DNA from 4 places in the Chryseobacillus diguaensis genome. Region 1 is predicted to be linked to each of the others. Evidence: predicted binding sites of a transcription regulator. Region 1 holds the regulator's gene; each other region holds the start of a gene.

The links. Region 1 encodes LexA, which represses DNA repair genes until DNA is damaged. Its sites were predicted from a motif close to CGAACATATGTTCG; they were not measured.
Region 2: a site for LexA is predicted at 1,802-1,815, ahead of uvrB (excinuclease ABC subunit UvrB). Genes of this name have one in related genera too.
Region 3: a site for LexA is predicted at 1,567-1,580, ahead of ACOT8F_RS11580 (YolD-like family protein). Genes of this name have one in related genera too.
Region 4: a site for LexA is predicted at 1,360-1,373, ahead of dndB (DNA sulfur modification protein DndB). Genes of this name have one in related genera too.

What each region holds. Positions count from the first base shown of each region.
Region 1 is NZ_JBMKNV010000001.1:497,876-501,032, forward strand. It holds gene glnA (type I glutamate--ammonia ligase) at 1-498, shown strand, start outside; gene ACOT8F_RS02425 (hypothetical protein) at 570-755, opposite strand; gene ACOT8F_RS02430 (hypothetical protein) at 1,117-1,356, opposite strand; gene lexA (transcriptional repressor LexA) at 1,680-2,306, opposite strand; gene yneA (cell division suppressor protein YneA) at 2,467-2,781, shown strand; gene ACOT8F_RS02445 (YneB family resolvase-like protein) at 2,793-3,157, shown strand, end outside.
Region 2 is NZ_JBMKNV010000004.1:73,117-76,273, forward strand. It holds gene uvrB (excinuclease ABC subunit UvrB) at 1-1,728, opposite strand, end outside; gene ACOT8F_RS07680 (DUF2198 family protein) at 1,961-2,185, opposite strand; gene ACOT8F_RS07685 (hypothetical protein) at 2,386-2,529, opposite strand; gene ACOT8F_RS07690 (haloacid dehalogenase type II) at 2,636-3,157, opposite strand, start outside.
Region 3 is NZ_JBMKNV010000006.1:90,168-93,324, reverse strand. It holds gene ACOT8F_RS11595 (toxic anion resistance protein) at 1-493, shown strand, start outside; gene ACOT8F_RS11590 (GNAT family N-acetyltransferase) at 557-1,114, shown strand; gene ACOT8F_RS11585 (DUF3934 family protein) at 1,224-1,376, opposite strand; gene ACOT8F_RS11580 (YolD-like family protein) at 1,600-1,779, shown strand; gene ACOT8F_RS11575 (YhjD family protein) at 1,952-2,314, shown strand; gene pepF (oligoendopeptidase F) at 2,389-3,157, shown strand, end outside.
Region 4 is NZ_JBMKNV010000006.1:201,170-204,326, reverse strand. It holds gene dndC (DNA phosphorothioation system sulfurtransferase DndC) at 1-183, opposite strand, end outside; gene dndB (DNA sulfur modification protein DndB) at 185-1,282, opposite strand; gene dptF (DNA phosphorothioation-dependent restriction protein DptF) at 1,485-3,157, shown strand, end outside.

The DNA of each region.
Region 1 (3,157 bases):
AAGCATGCTCCAAACTTTACAGCTGTAACGAATCCTACTGTTAATTCATACAAGCGTCTTGTACCAGGCTATGAAGCACCATGTTATGTTGCATGGTCTGCACGCAACCGCAGCCCGCTGATTCGTATTCCGGCTTCCCGGGGCTTAAGCACACGCGTAGAAGTACGCAGTGTTGACCCGGCAGCGAACCCTTACCTTGCGATGTCTGTATTGCTTGCAGCTGGTCTTGATGGAATTAAAAATAAATTAACTCCGCCAAGACCAATCGACCGCAACATTTATGTGATGACAAAGGAAGAAAGACTTGAAAACGGCATCGTAGATCTTCCTGCAACACTAGCAGCAGCGCTTGATAGCCTTAAATCAGATCATGTTATTGTGAATGCGCTTGGCGATCATTTATTTGAGCATTTTGTAGAAGCGAAAGAAATTGAATGGGATATGTTCCGTACTCAGGTTCACCCATGGGAGAGAGAACAGTACATGACAATGTACTAAAAATGATTACCCTGACATTAAGCGTGTCAGGGTTTTTTATTCATGCAGAACAGCAAAGAACCTTGGCTATGTCAGCCAAGGTTCTTTGCTCTGTTTTTATATTCAATCAGTAAGTTCACAATTGCGAGCACTGCAAGTCCTATGCTAATGGCAATGCCTGTTACAGCAACTGTAAAAGAAATGTACTCAAAAAATGAATAATGGGCAAGCTTGCTCCAATCTTTTTTTCCTTTCCAGTCCTCGATCACGAGGTTCATGCCTAAAATTCCAGAAATGACGGTATAAACGGTGAGAATAAGAAGGAGATAGTTATTTCTTTTTCGTGAAAGTTTTTCTTCATTTTGAAAAAGGCTGTCAAGCGTCTTTGTAACCTCATCATAAAGAGGGGCAATTTGAAATACGCGGCTGAATAATCTGCTTAGCTCTCTGCCTTCAGTGCGGCTGCTGATTTCTTAAAAATAAAACTGCCCGGTAAATTCAGTAATGCTTCTGATCAGCTCTTCATTCTTTTGCCGCTTTTTTTCAAAGTAAAGCCTGGAGTAAATAAAAGATAATTTTAGAAGAACGATTTTATAGAAAAAGTGAAGAATCAGATTGTAAAAATGCTGTCCATACATTTCAGAGTACAGAGAACTCTCTCGCCCTAACTCGTTTGTGATGAGGTAAAGGTATGATCACTAATAACGTAATGAGTATAAATGGACATACAATAAAGTCAATCGAATGGATAACAGCTTCATAAGACATTCTTCCGTTTCTGGCATTTAGCCTGACTGGAATATTAACTGATTTTGAAAAGCGGGAAAGTGCCTCGCTTTCAAAAGAATCAGGAAAGAGGATCTTTTCAATGTAAGGCATAAAATACTGTTCCATATTACTATGTATGACTGATGAGTTTTTACCGTAAAAAGAGTTTTCCTGCTGGGCATTCTTTAGGGAAAAAAACTCAAATCCGCTATTTTTCAATTAATTTTCTAAGCGGGATACCTGTTCAGGCTTTTCTGTGTTCAAGGAAAAAGGGAAGATAAATTGTGTGACCGCTTTAAATAGTGCCACATCTTTTTTTAATTGATTGAGCGGATTCATGGTCTTTCCCCCAGCTAATATTTTCCTGTTATCTTTTTTTTCATATCTATTTGGCTGCAAATTCGCAAAAAAACTTGTCTCATAAAAGACAAGTTTTAATGAACAGTGCGATAGACCCCTATTACTTTCCCTAGAATAGACACGTTTCTAAGAATAATCGGTTCCATTGTTGAATTTTCAGGCTGCAGTCGAATGTAATCTTTTTCCTTGAAGAACCTTTTGACAGTCGCTTCATCTTCTTCAGTCATAGCCACGACAATATCTCCGTTGTTGGCTGTTTGCTGCTGGCGTACGAGCACCAGATCTCCGTCAAGAATACCTGCTTCTATCATACTGTCTCCCATGATTTCTAGCATGAAAACATGATCATCCGGTGATACGAATCGGTCAGGTATAGGGAAATATTCTTCCACATTTTCAATGGCTGTTATAGGAAGACCTGCTGTAACTTTACCAATAACAGGAACATCGATCACAGTGCTTCTCGGAATCTGATAGCTTGTTTCTTCTTCTAGTATCTCAATTGCTCTTGGCTTTGTAGGGTCTCTTCTGATTAATCCTTTGCTTTCAAGGCGGGAAAGATGGCCGTGAACGGTGGAACTGGAAGCAAGTCCTACTGCCTCGCCGATTTCTCTGACAGATGGCGGATAGCCCTTTTTCTTTACTTCCATTTTGATAAATTCCAGAATGTCCTGCTGTCTTCTAGATAGTTTCGTCGTCATCCTTAGCACCTCTCGTATCAAGTAATTTATGCTGATTATAGCATGATTTTCCTGCTAATACAAACATAAGTTCGAAAAAAGGAATTGACACAAAACATCTGTTCGCATTATACTTAATTTATCGAAAGCGAACAAACATTCTAAATTGGGGGAAATGATAATGCTGAAAGATTCTCTTCCTTATATTTTTACTTTTATGGCGTTAATGATTACGATGGTATTTGCGGTAGCCTATTCAGGGCAGCAATCCAATTTAAAGGATTATGCAACAATAAAAGTAGAAGAAGGAGACAACCTTTGGAACCTTGCAGACAAACTTGAAGATAAGCACGGATTATCGAAAATTGACTTTGTTCAATGGGTTCAGGATAATAATCATTTAAACTCTCCTGTTATTCATCCAGGTGAATCAGTTGTCATTCCGGTAAAAAAAGATTCTTTTACAGAAGTGAAAAATTTAGCTATAGATAAGTAGGTGCAAAGGTCTTGAATGCAATCATTTATTGCAGGGTGAGTACGGTTAAGGAGCAGCAGGAAACCTCACTTGAGAGACAAAGAGAGGAATTGCTGAAGCTGGCTGAAGAATACGAGATGAAGGTTGTCTCTGTTATTACTGAGCAGGCAAGCGGTTATGAAATTGAACGAGAGGGTATGCTCGAGCTTCTTGATTTAGTAAAAAATGAAGAGATTGATGCTGTTTTAGTGCAGGATGAAACAAGAATTGGCCGCGGAAATGCCCGTATGGCCATTCTTCACGTTCTCTTAAAATCAGAGACGGCAATTTTTACTATTTCTCATAACGGGCGGATCCAATTATCTGAAGCTGATACGATGGTACTTGATATAGTCAG
Region 2 (3,157 bases), on a different contig from region 1:
AGCCTCCTGGATTTCCCGGCGGCGCTTTGTTTCATTTATAGCAATCTCCATGGACTTGGTCATCTTATCGGCATACATGATAACCTGCCCGTTCGCATTCCGGGCTGCCCTTCCGATCGTTTGAATAAGCGATCTTTCAGAGCGGAGAAAACCTTCCTTGTCTGCATCGAGTATTGCAACAAGCGAAACCTCAGGCAGATCTAGCCCTTCCCTTAAAAGGTTGATTCCTACAAGAACATCATGTTTTCCAAGTCTCAAATCACGGATAATTTCAATCCGTTCCAGTGTTTTGATTTCGGAATGGAGGTAATTCACTTTAATACCGATTTCCTTCAAATAAACAGTAAGATCTTCAGACATTTTTTTCGTAAGGGTTGTAATAAGCACCCTCTCATTCCGTTCCACTCTTGCCTGTATTTCATTGATCAAATCGTCAATCTGGCCTTCAATCGGACGGACATCAATAGGCGGATCAAGCAGTCCAGTCGGACGGATGATCTGCTCAATCATTTCAGGAGTATGCTCCATTTCATAAGGTCCTGGGGTTGCAGATACATAGATCATGTTTTTCATATGCTGTTCAAATTCCTCAAAACGCAGCGGACGGTTATCCATTGCAGAAGGAAGCCTGAAGCCATGGTCTACAAGCACCCTTTTCCTCGCCTGGTCACCGTTGAACATTCCTCTTACCTGTGGAAGTGAAACATGAGACTCATCCACAACAATCATGAAATCATCCGGAAAATAATCAATCAGCGTATATGGCGTAGAGCCTGGAGGGCGGAGAGTCAAATGTCTGGAATAGTTTTCAATGCCTGAACAAAATCCCATCTCGCGCATCATTTCCAAATCATATCTTGTTCTTTGCTCAAGCCGCTGAGCTTCAAGGAGCTTGCCTTCCTCGCGCATTTTAATAAGCTGTTCTTCCAGCTCTTTTTCAATGTTATCTATGGCAATTTTCATTTTTTCTTCCCGGGTTACGAAGTGGGAGGCAGGGAAAATGGCAACATGATCCCGTTCTCCCAGAATTTCGCCTGTTAATGCATCCACTTCACGTATCCGGTCTATTTCATCGCCGAAAAATTCAATTCGAAGACAATGCTCATCTCTTGATGCTGGGAAAATTTCCACTACATCTCCTCTAACCCGGAAGGTCCCTCGCTTAAAGTCCATATCATTTCTCGCATACTGGACATCAACAAGACGGTGGAGCAGCTTATTGCGCTCCATTTCCATTCCTGTTCTTAGGGAAACCACTAGATCCCTGTATTCTTCAGGTGAACCTAAACCGTAGATGCAGGAAACGCTGGCAATGACAATAACATCCTTCCGCTCGAACAGCGAAGAAGTCGCTGAATGGCGCAGCTTGTCAATTTCATCATTGATGCTTGCATCCTTTTCAATAAATGTATCTGTAGAAGGCACATACGCCTCCGGCTGGTAATAATCATAATAGCTGACAAAGTACTCTACAGCATTGTTTGGAAAAAAATCTTTAAACTCACTGTAAAGCTGTCCTGCAAGTGTTTTATTATGGGCAATAACGAGCGTAGGCTTGTTCACTTCCTGAATAACATTGGAAACTGTAAATGTCTTCCCCGTTCCTGTTGCACCAAGAAGTGTTTGATGCTTCTTGCCCTGCTTTATTCCTTCTACAAGGGCCTTTACCGCTTTCGGCTGGTCCCCTTCAGGTTTGTATTTTGAGACTAGTTCAAATCGTTCTTCCACGCCCAAGCCTCCATTTCGGGTCAAATATCTTGTTTCCATTTTATCACACTATTAAGCTGAAATACCAAAAATACGAACTATAGTTCGTATTAAATTTTCCCAATTTATTTAATCAATAATCGTTGGTTTTTTCAATTAAAAACCTCATAATCTTATTTTGCCCGTTCTTGCCATTGCGGAAACTAAAGACTTAGAGAATAAAAAACAGCCAAGCCTTTATGCCGGCTTGACTCTATGCTTTTAGCCTTGTTTTCATTCTTCTCGCGTACAAAAACCCTGCGATCAGGGATGCAAGATCAAAAAAGGCAACTCCCCATGTATGTGTATACCCTTTATAGTAGGATGCAAGCAGCAGGGCAACTGTCAGCAATGTTCCAATGTAATGGCTGTACGTAACGCGGGTAAAAAGAACAACCAGAATAAAGGGCATTGTCAGTGACACAATCATTTTCCAAATCAATCATTTTCACCTCTTTTGGTGATTGTTTATGTTCCTTCTTCTATTATAATCTCTTTCTGGTCTGTGTCCTACTATCTTTGCGTTTTCTTAATTTTGCTGTTATTTCATTCATTTAGAACGTAAGGCAAAATTTAACCGGGAATTTTTAGAAAAGATGCAGCGAATCTAATCGTCATGCATGTTCTAAACCCACACCCCTACTTCTTCGCTGCTTTTCTCTTCATGAAGCCGGAAACAAATTTGGTGATATAAGTTCTGGTAGTGAACCTTGGGAGCATAGCTGCCAGATGATTTTGTTTTCCATCAATGACATAGCTTTTCCCTTCGCTTAATGCGTCCATTGCTGTATCCACAACCTGTTCAGGTGTTCAGATTTTCCCGAAAGATACATCCCCTGCCCAAGCAAAAAACTTCCGCCGTATTTTTCATGGCAGGAGTTTTCTGTTATTAGAGCAATCCATTAAGATCGCTGCATATTTTGTCAGGTTCGAAACCAAGCTGTGAAACCGGTTCTTCTTTGCGGTTAATCCATGCCGTTTGAAAACCAAAGCTTGAAGCACCCGCAATATCCCATTGGTTGGAGGAAACGAACAGCACTTCTTTCTTGTTCAGCCCAAGCTTTTCGAGAGCGTATTGATAAGCTGCAGGAGCCGGCTTGTACTGTTTCGCCTCATCTGCACTGATTATTCCGATCAGACTTTCCATGCCATTATTTTTTAACAGCGGTTCAAGCATTCCAGACGTTCCGTTAGAATAAATGAAAACCTGATCCACATCGAGGTCTGAAAGCACTTGTTTTGTTTCTTCATATGGCGTGAGTTCCTCATAAGCAGCAGTCAATTTTTTCACATCTTCTTCTTGATAGTCCGGTTGATGAAGATCAAGGGCTGCCCGCAATGCTCTTTCGGTAATTTGATCAAATGGTTCGTATTTCTGAAGAATTTGCCTTAAGAAAGCATACTCAAGCTG
Region 3 (3,157 bases), on a different contig from region 1:
ATACATCTCTGCAGGCGAATGGAAGCTGAAAGAGCTTTATGAAAATCAGCATTCTGAGAAATCACGGCAAGCTGCTGAAAATCTTGAGATGCGGCTTTATGATTTAAAAGTCAGCAGGGAAATAACAAGACAAAGTGCCCCTCAAATCCGTATGATCCAAAGAAGTAATCACATCCTTGCTGAGAAAATTCAATCCTCTATTATGACGTTAATACCCCTTTGGAAAAATCAGGTGACAATTGCGTTAACAGTGGTGAGGCAGAAACATGCCATTGAAATGCAGGACAAAACAGCAAAGGCAAGCGAGGTCTTTGCTGATAAAAATAAAAAGATCCTTCAAATTGAAGGCAGCAGCCAAAGCGTAGAAACACTGAAGAAAACCCAGCTTGATCTTCTTTCAACTCTTGAAGAAACCTTGTACATTCAGAAAGAAGGCAGCGAAAATCGCGAAAAAGCGGAGCAGGAGCTTTCATTTACTGAAAAAAAATCGTAAAAAGGCGGGCTAACCGTACGGAAGCTTTCCTTTTGCCATTTAAACATAATGGGGGATACGGCATTGAACCGAACTGACAGCATATTTATCAGACTTTTGGACGTTTCTGATGCAGAAGCTCTTCTTGAACTGGAACAGCAGAATAAAGACTTTTTCTGTCTGTATACGCCATTAAGAGAAGCAGCATTTTACACACTAATGGGACAAATGGAGCGGATTGAAAAAAATATATCTCTTGCAGCTGAAGGAACCTTGTACTCCTTTGGTATTTTTTCGGATAATACACAAAAACTGATTGGTGATATTTCATTGACAGAGGTTGTAAGAGGAAATCTGCAAAGCTGCTGGATTGGCTATTGTTTAGACAAAAAGCATAATGGAAAGGGCTATACGACGGAAGCTGTAAAGCAAGCTGTTACTTATGGGTTTGATGTACTGGGGTTACATAGAATTGAAGCAGGTGTAATGCCGCGAAATCCAGCTTCTATTAAAGTACTGGAAAAAGCGGGCTTTCATAAAGAAGGAATCGCAAAAGAAAATGTCAGAATAAATGGCAAGTGGGAAGACCATCAGATCCTGGCCATCATTAATCATTCGGATAATAGCCCTCCCGTCATCTGAAAAAAATATCGTGAATGACGGGCTAGCATATCGAGCCATCAAAAATAGCGAGTAACAGAAATGCTTCCTTTCTGTTACTCGCTATTTTTTGTTCAAGAACACTCTATTTTCACTCCGATTGGTCCGGTTTTGATTCGCCAGATTTTTTTCTTTTGCTCACATACGGTTTAGCGCTCTTCTTTTTATTCGCACCAGCCTGCCATCGGTTCCAGCCTTTTTTGCCGGTCCCTCTGCCTGTGCCGCCGCCTTTGCTCTTTGCCATTTTATCACTCCATCGCTCTTGGCTGCAGATCTTTATAAGATGGAATTAACCATATCATACTAGAAGCTTGTTTAAAAGCTTCGAAATAAGACATGTTTGATGATTCAGGTGAAAAGTCAAGAATCTGAAAATTTTTTAGTGGAAAATATCGTTTTAACTCTTTTCAAATAGGCTAATATATTATTAAATAAGAACATATATTCGTGTTGTTGGGGTGAATGAATTGATCAGGGATCGAAATAATATTAAATGGGTATCCATGATGCTGCCAGAGCATGTCTCAATGGCAAAAAAGCTTTTTCAGGACGTTCAAAAAGAGCCGAAGCCATTTTTAGATGAAGAGCAGAGCGCAGAAATGGAGCAGGCTATTCAGAAAAGCTGCAGGGAAGATTGCCGGTTTTAGTAACGTTATGGGACGATGGGGTTTTGTCGAACTTATCGTGTATTGTTGCCGGTTTCAGTCCACTGGAAAAAACGATCAAATTAAAAGAAGCAGAGAGAACTTTTCGTACGAAACCTTTTGGCGAAATTTCAGGGATAAAGCCTTTATAAATTGTTTTAGAAAGGGAATTGCCATGAAAGCTCCTATTCCCCGGCATGAAGAGGACCTTGTCTATGAATATATTTACGGTATCTATCTGATAGAAGAACTGGAAACGAACCGGCTCGGATTTGAAAGGCTGAATTTCAAAATCCCTGAGCCTTATCTGGATTTTATTGATCAAAGACTCAGGATCTTAAGAAATGAAGTCCGGGAGATGAAAAAGGAAATGCGCCAGCTCAAGATTCGGGTGATTGATCCTGAATCAGACGGTATTTTTTCAGAGTATAAGTATTTTGCTCACGGTTATGAGGCGAGTTTCCGATTCTGGGAAGCTGCGATGAGGCTTGAGGGAACAAGAAGATTAATGAAATATTTTTTTAACAGCAGGGGCTGATTTCTTCAGTCCCTCATATTTTTGCTTTTTTAAGGGAACCTACCAAGATATAGCTTACCTTGGAGGAAGTTTTTATGAAAAAACCGCTTTTAACAACTGTCACAGCAGCAGCAATCGCACTAACTATTGTTATTCCGTTACATGTATTGAATCCATCGGTTGTTCAAGCAGATGTACAGCAAGGGAAACCAGATTATAAAAACCGAGATGAGATACCGGCAAAATACAAATGGAATTTAGATGATATGTACAAATCAAAAACTTCTTGGGAGGCAGATGTTAAGAAGGCGGAAAATCTTTCTGCTGAATTTAAGAACAAATATCAGGGCAAGTTAGCCAAATCGGCAGCAGAGCTTTCAAATGCCCTTAAGGATTATGCTCTGCTGTCTGCCGTTTCTGAACGGGTATACGTCTACGCTCATCTTTCATTTGATGTGAGCCAGTCAAATTCTTCGCTCCAGGCACTGACTAATCGTGCGGAAAAAATGACAGCAGCTGTTTCTGCAAATACTGCTTGGTTCCAGCCTGAAATAGTCAAACTCCCAACTGTAACCATTGAGGGTTTTTTGCGGAATAAAATGATGACACCCTATCACTATTTTGTGCGGGATATGATTCGTACAAAAGCTCATACTCTTTCAAAAGAAGAGGAAGAGCTTATAGCAAAGTTGTCACCGTTAACTGACACGGGTTCAAATGTGTATGCGATGCTTGCAAAAGATGTGAAATTCCCGATGATTGAGAATTCGGACGGAAAAAAGGTTTCATTAAACCGTACCAATTTTATTTCTTATATGGAAAGCAAGGACCGCAATGTCCGCAAGCTAGCATATGAAACGTACT
Region 4 (3,157 bases), on a different contig from region 1:
ACTAGGTAATTCTCTTAGTGCTTCAAAGACAAGTTGAACAACTACAGTTGAATCTTTTCCTCCGCTGTATCCAACTACCCAAGGGCGATCATCTTGAAGGTAAACATCCTTAATTTGCTGCTTTGCCTCTTTTACAAGCGTTTTCTCATTGCTGAGTAGACTTGAAATAATTCCTTCACTCATATTACATAACTCCCTGTTTAAATTTCTCTTCAATTTTTCTCTCTGTCTCCAGTAAAGGCAAATCCAATAAAGTTTTTATTTTGTTTGCCGTTAATTGAATCGTGTAATTGGTTTTTTGAATCCGTCCACTTTCATTGAATGCCCTGCCTAGCCATAAGTCTGTATTGGTTCGGTTCCAATCAATTGCAGATAATTTCTGTATTTTGCTAACCCAATCTTCAGGGTAATACTCTCTTAAATATTTCCCAATGATTCCGATCGCTTCTATAAAAACTCCGTGGCCAACGATGTAAGTAGCCCTCAATTCTCTTGGAGAAAGTTCTTTGTTTAATACTTGGTTCCATTCAGTCATTGAATTTGTTAATACAGTCCAAAACCTTATTAAAAACTTTTTATCTTCTTCTGTGATCGGCTCCCCTTTGCTTTTTCCGAGTAATTTTAGGTTGGTATTAAAAAGATGATTTAACGCTAAAATTTTTGGAGAGTTTTTTGAAAGGGAAACACGCTCTTTATCTGTATATCTTTTTAATAGTGGTATTTCATCAACGATTTCTTTGGTAACAAGTGACAGTTTATCACGGTGGTCATAAAGAATTCCAATGGAAGAGGTTGTGTTAACTGCATGACGATTCAGGTCTGAAAAGATTTGTTGGGACTTCGTTAATCCTTCATCATAAAAGAAAACTACAGATATTGTTTCAGAGCCAATTTCAGGAGAAACTTTGAGAGCTTCTTCAATCGCTGCCCGTCTATGCTGCCCATCATTGATTAGAAATCTTGCATCCAAGGAAATACGTAATTGTCCAAGATCTTTAGCAGATGGATCCTGACTAAAAGAAATAAACTCAATCTCTCCATCGATGGATGCTGTTAAAGACGAAAAGACATAATCGTGGTTATTCTCAACGATATAGTTTGCAATCTCAGGTATCCTTGTCTTATTTAAGATCCTCTGTGAGCGGTGTTCAGGTGGGATCTCTTCCTCATCAAAAAGAAAAATTTTCGGAATAATTCTTAACGGGCACATAGCAACATAATATTCCTTGTTTGCTTGGATTCCTCGTATAGCAGGGAAGCTGTAACTGAATGCTGCGTCCATTTATAATACCTCCAAATTACGTACGTAAATTCATAGTTCGATTATATACTTTTTATATTTTAAGTACAATAAAAATACGAACTTTTATTCGGGTTTTTTAGAGGGATATTTTGTTATTGGTAATAAGCATTACTACGACTAAAAAACAACATAGTTGTATGATAAAATTATTTTAATAATGCTTTTTTGGAGTTGATATTAAATGCTATCTTTTATGGATTTTTTAGAGAGTGTTAATCCTGTTGCATCTCTTAATGCTAAAAAAATGGAAGAACTAATATATGAAGATCCGGCAAGCGCAATAGTCAAAGCGAGACTTTTTGCAGAATCTATCTTAAACGAGGTTTATAAACAAGAAAATATTGAAGCCCCCTATACCACTACTTTTTTCGAAAAGATATCCTACTTAACTAGAGAGGGTTATATCCAAAGAGAAATACAAAAGTCGTTCGATACCATTCGTCTAGCTGGAAATAAGGCAGCACACGATGGAGGCTATAACGATATCACGGAAGCCTTTAGGCTTCACCGTGAAATGTACAATATTGGGGTCTGGTATTACGAAGTATATACTTCTGAACAACTGCAAGTACCATTATATGAAAATCCTAAACCTCCAAAGGAAGCAGAGAATGTAGAAGAAATTGTAAAGCGAAAATTAATGGAGTTATTAAGTACTAATAAATTCTCTCATCTAACTGACAGCGAAATGAAAGAAAATAGTATAGAAGAAAAAGAGAAGTTGTCCACTTACGAATTAGAAAAAAATCTGGAAGCAGGGGAAAGTTATCTTTTACGAGAGTTAGGAAGATTGAAAGATTCTTCTCAAGAAGCAATTGAAAATGCCAATCAATTTAGCCAATTTAAAAACTATTTACATGTTGAGCGAAAGATTCAAACAGATTTAGAAAACATTTTAAATCAAAGAAAAAATAACGGAAATGGAAATTTAATTTTATTATGTGGAAGCGTCGGGGATGGAAAGTCGCATTTACTTGCTTATATTAAGGAAAATAAACCGCATTTATTGAATGAATACGAAATATTTAATGATGCAACCGAGAGCTTTTCTCCCGGGAAAAATGCCATGGAAACACTTGAAGAGGTGTTAAGGAGCTTTTCGGATAAGGAAGTTGAAAATACAAATAGGAAAGTAATGGTAGCCATTAATATGGGCGTCTTACACAACTTTATTAATATGGAACATGCTGATCATAGTTATGTAAGTATTGTGAACTTTATTAATGAAAGTGGGCTTTACTCTCAAAATATTACCACTCATTTTTCTAATGAAAAATTCGACTTATTAAGTTTTGGAGACTATCATTCATACGAAATTACAGAAAACGGACCTACTTCTAATTTCTATTCGACTTTATTACAAAAGATCTTTTCTTTAAATGAAGAGAATCCATTTTATTTAGCTTTAATGGAAGACACTAGAAATGGAGTTAACACAATCGTACATGATAATTTCAAACTCCTGCAAAATACAACCGTTCAGCACAACATTGTTCAATTAGTTGTTAAAGCAATCATTAAGAATAAATTAGTTTTGTCTGCTCGAACCTTTTTAAACTTTATTGCAGATATACTAATTCCGGATAATGTAAATAGCATGGAACTTGTGACAGAATTTGATTTATTAAATCAATCATTACCCAATTTATTATTTAACAGAAAAGAAAGATCTAGTCTTTTAAGCGCAATGAGAGATTTAGACCCTATTCATATCCGGTCGTTTTTTATAGATGAGATCGTTGTTGGTCTTCATACTGTAGAGAACTGGGATGAATTGATTCAAAGTCATATTAAAGATCAGCATGCAATTAGATGGTTAAGCCCTTTTTCAAGTAGTGAATCTCTTAGTGGTTT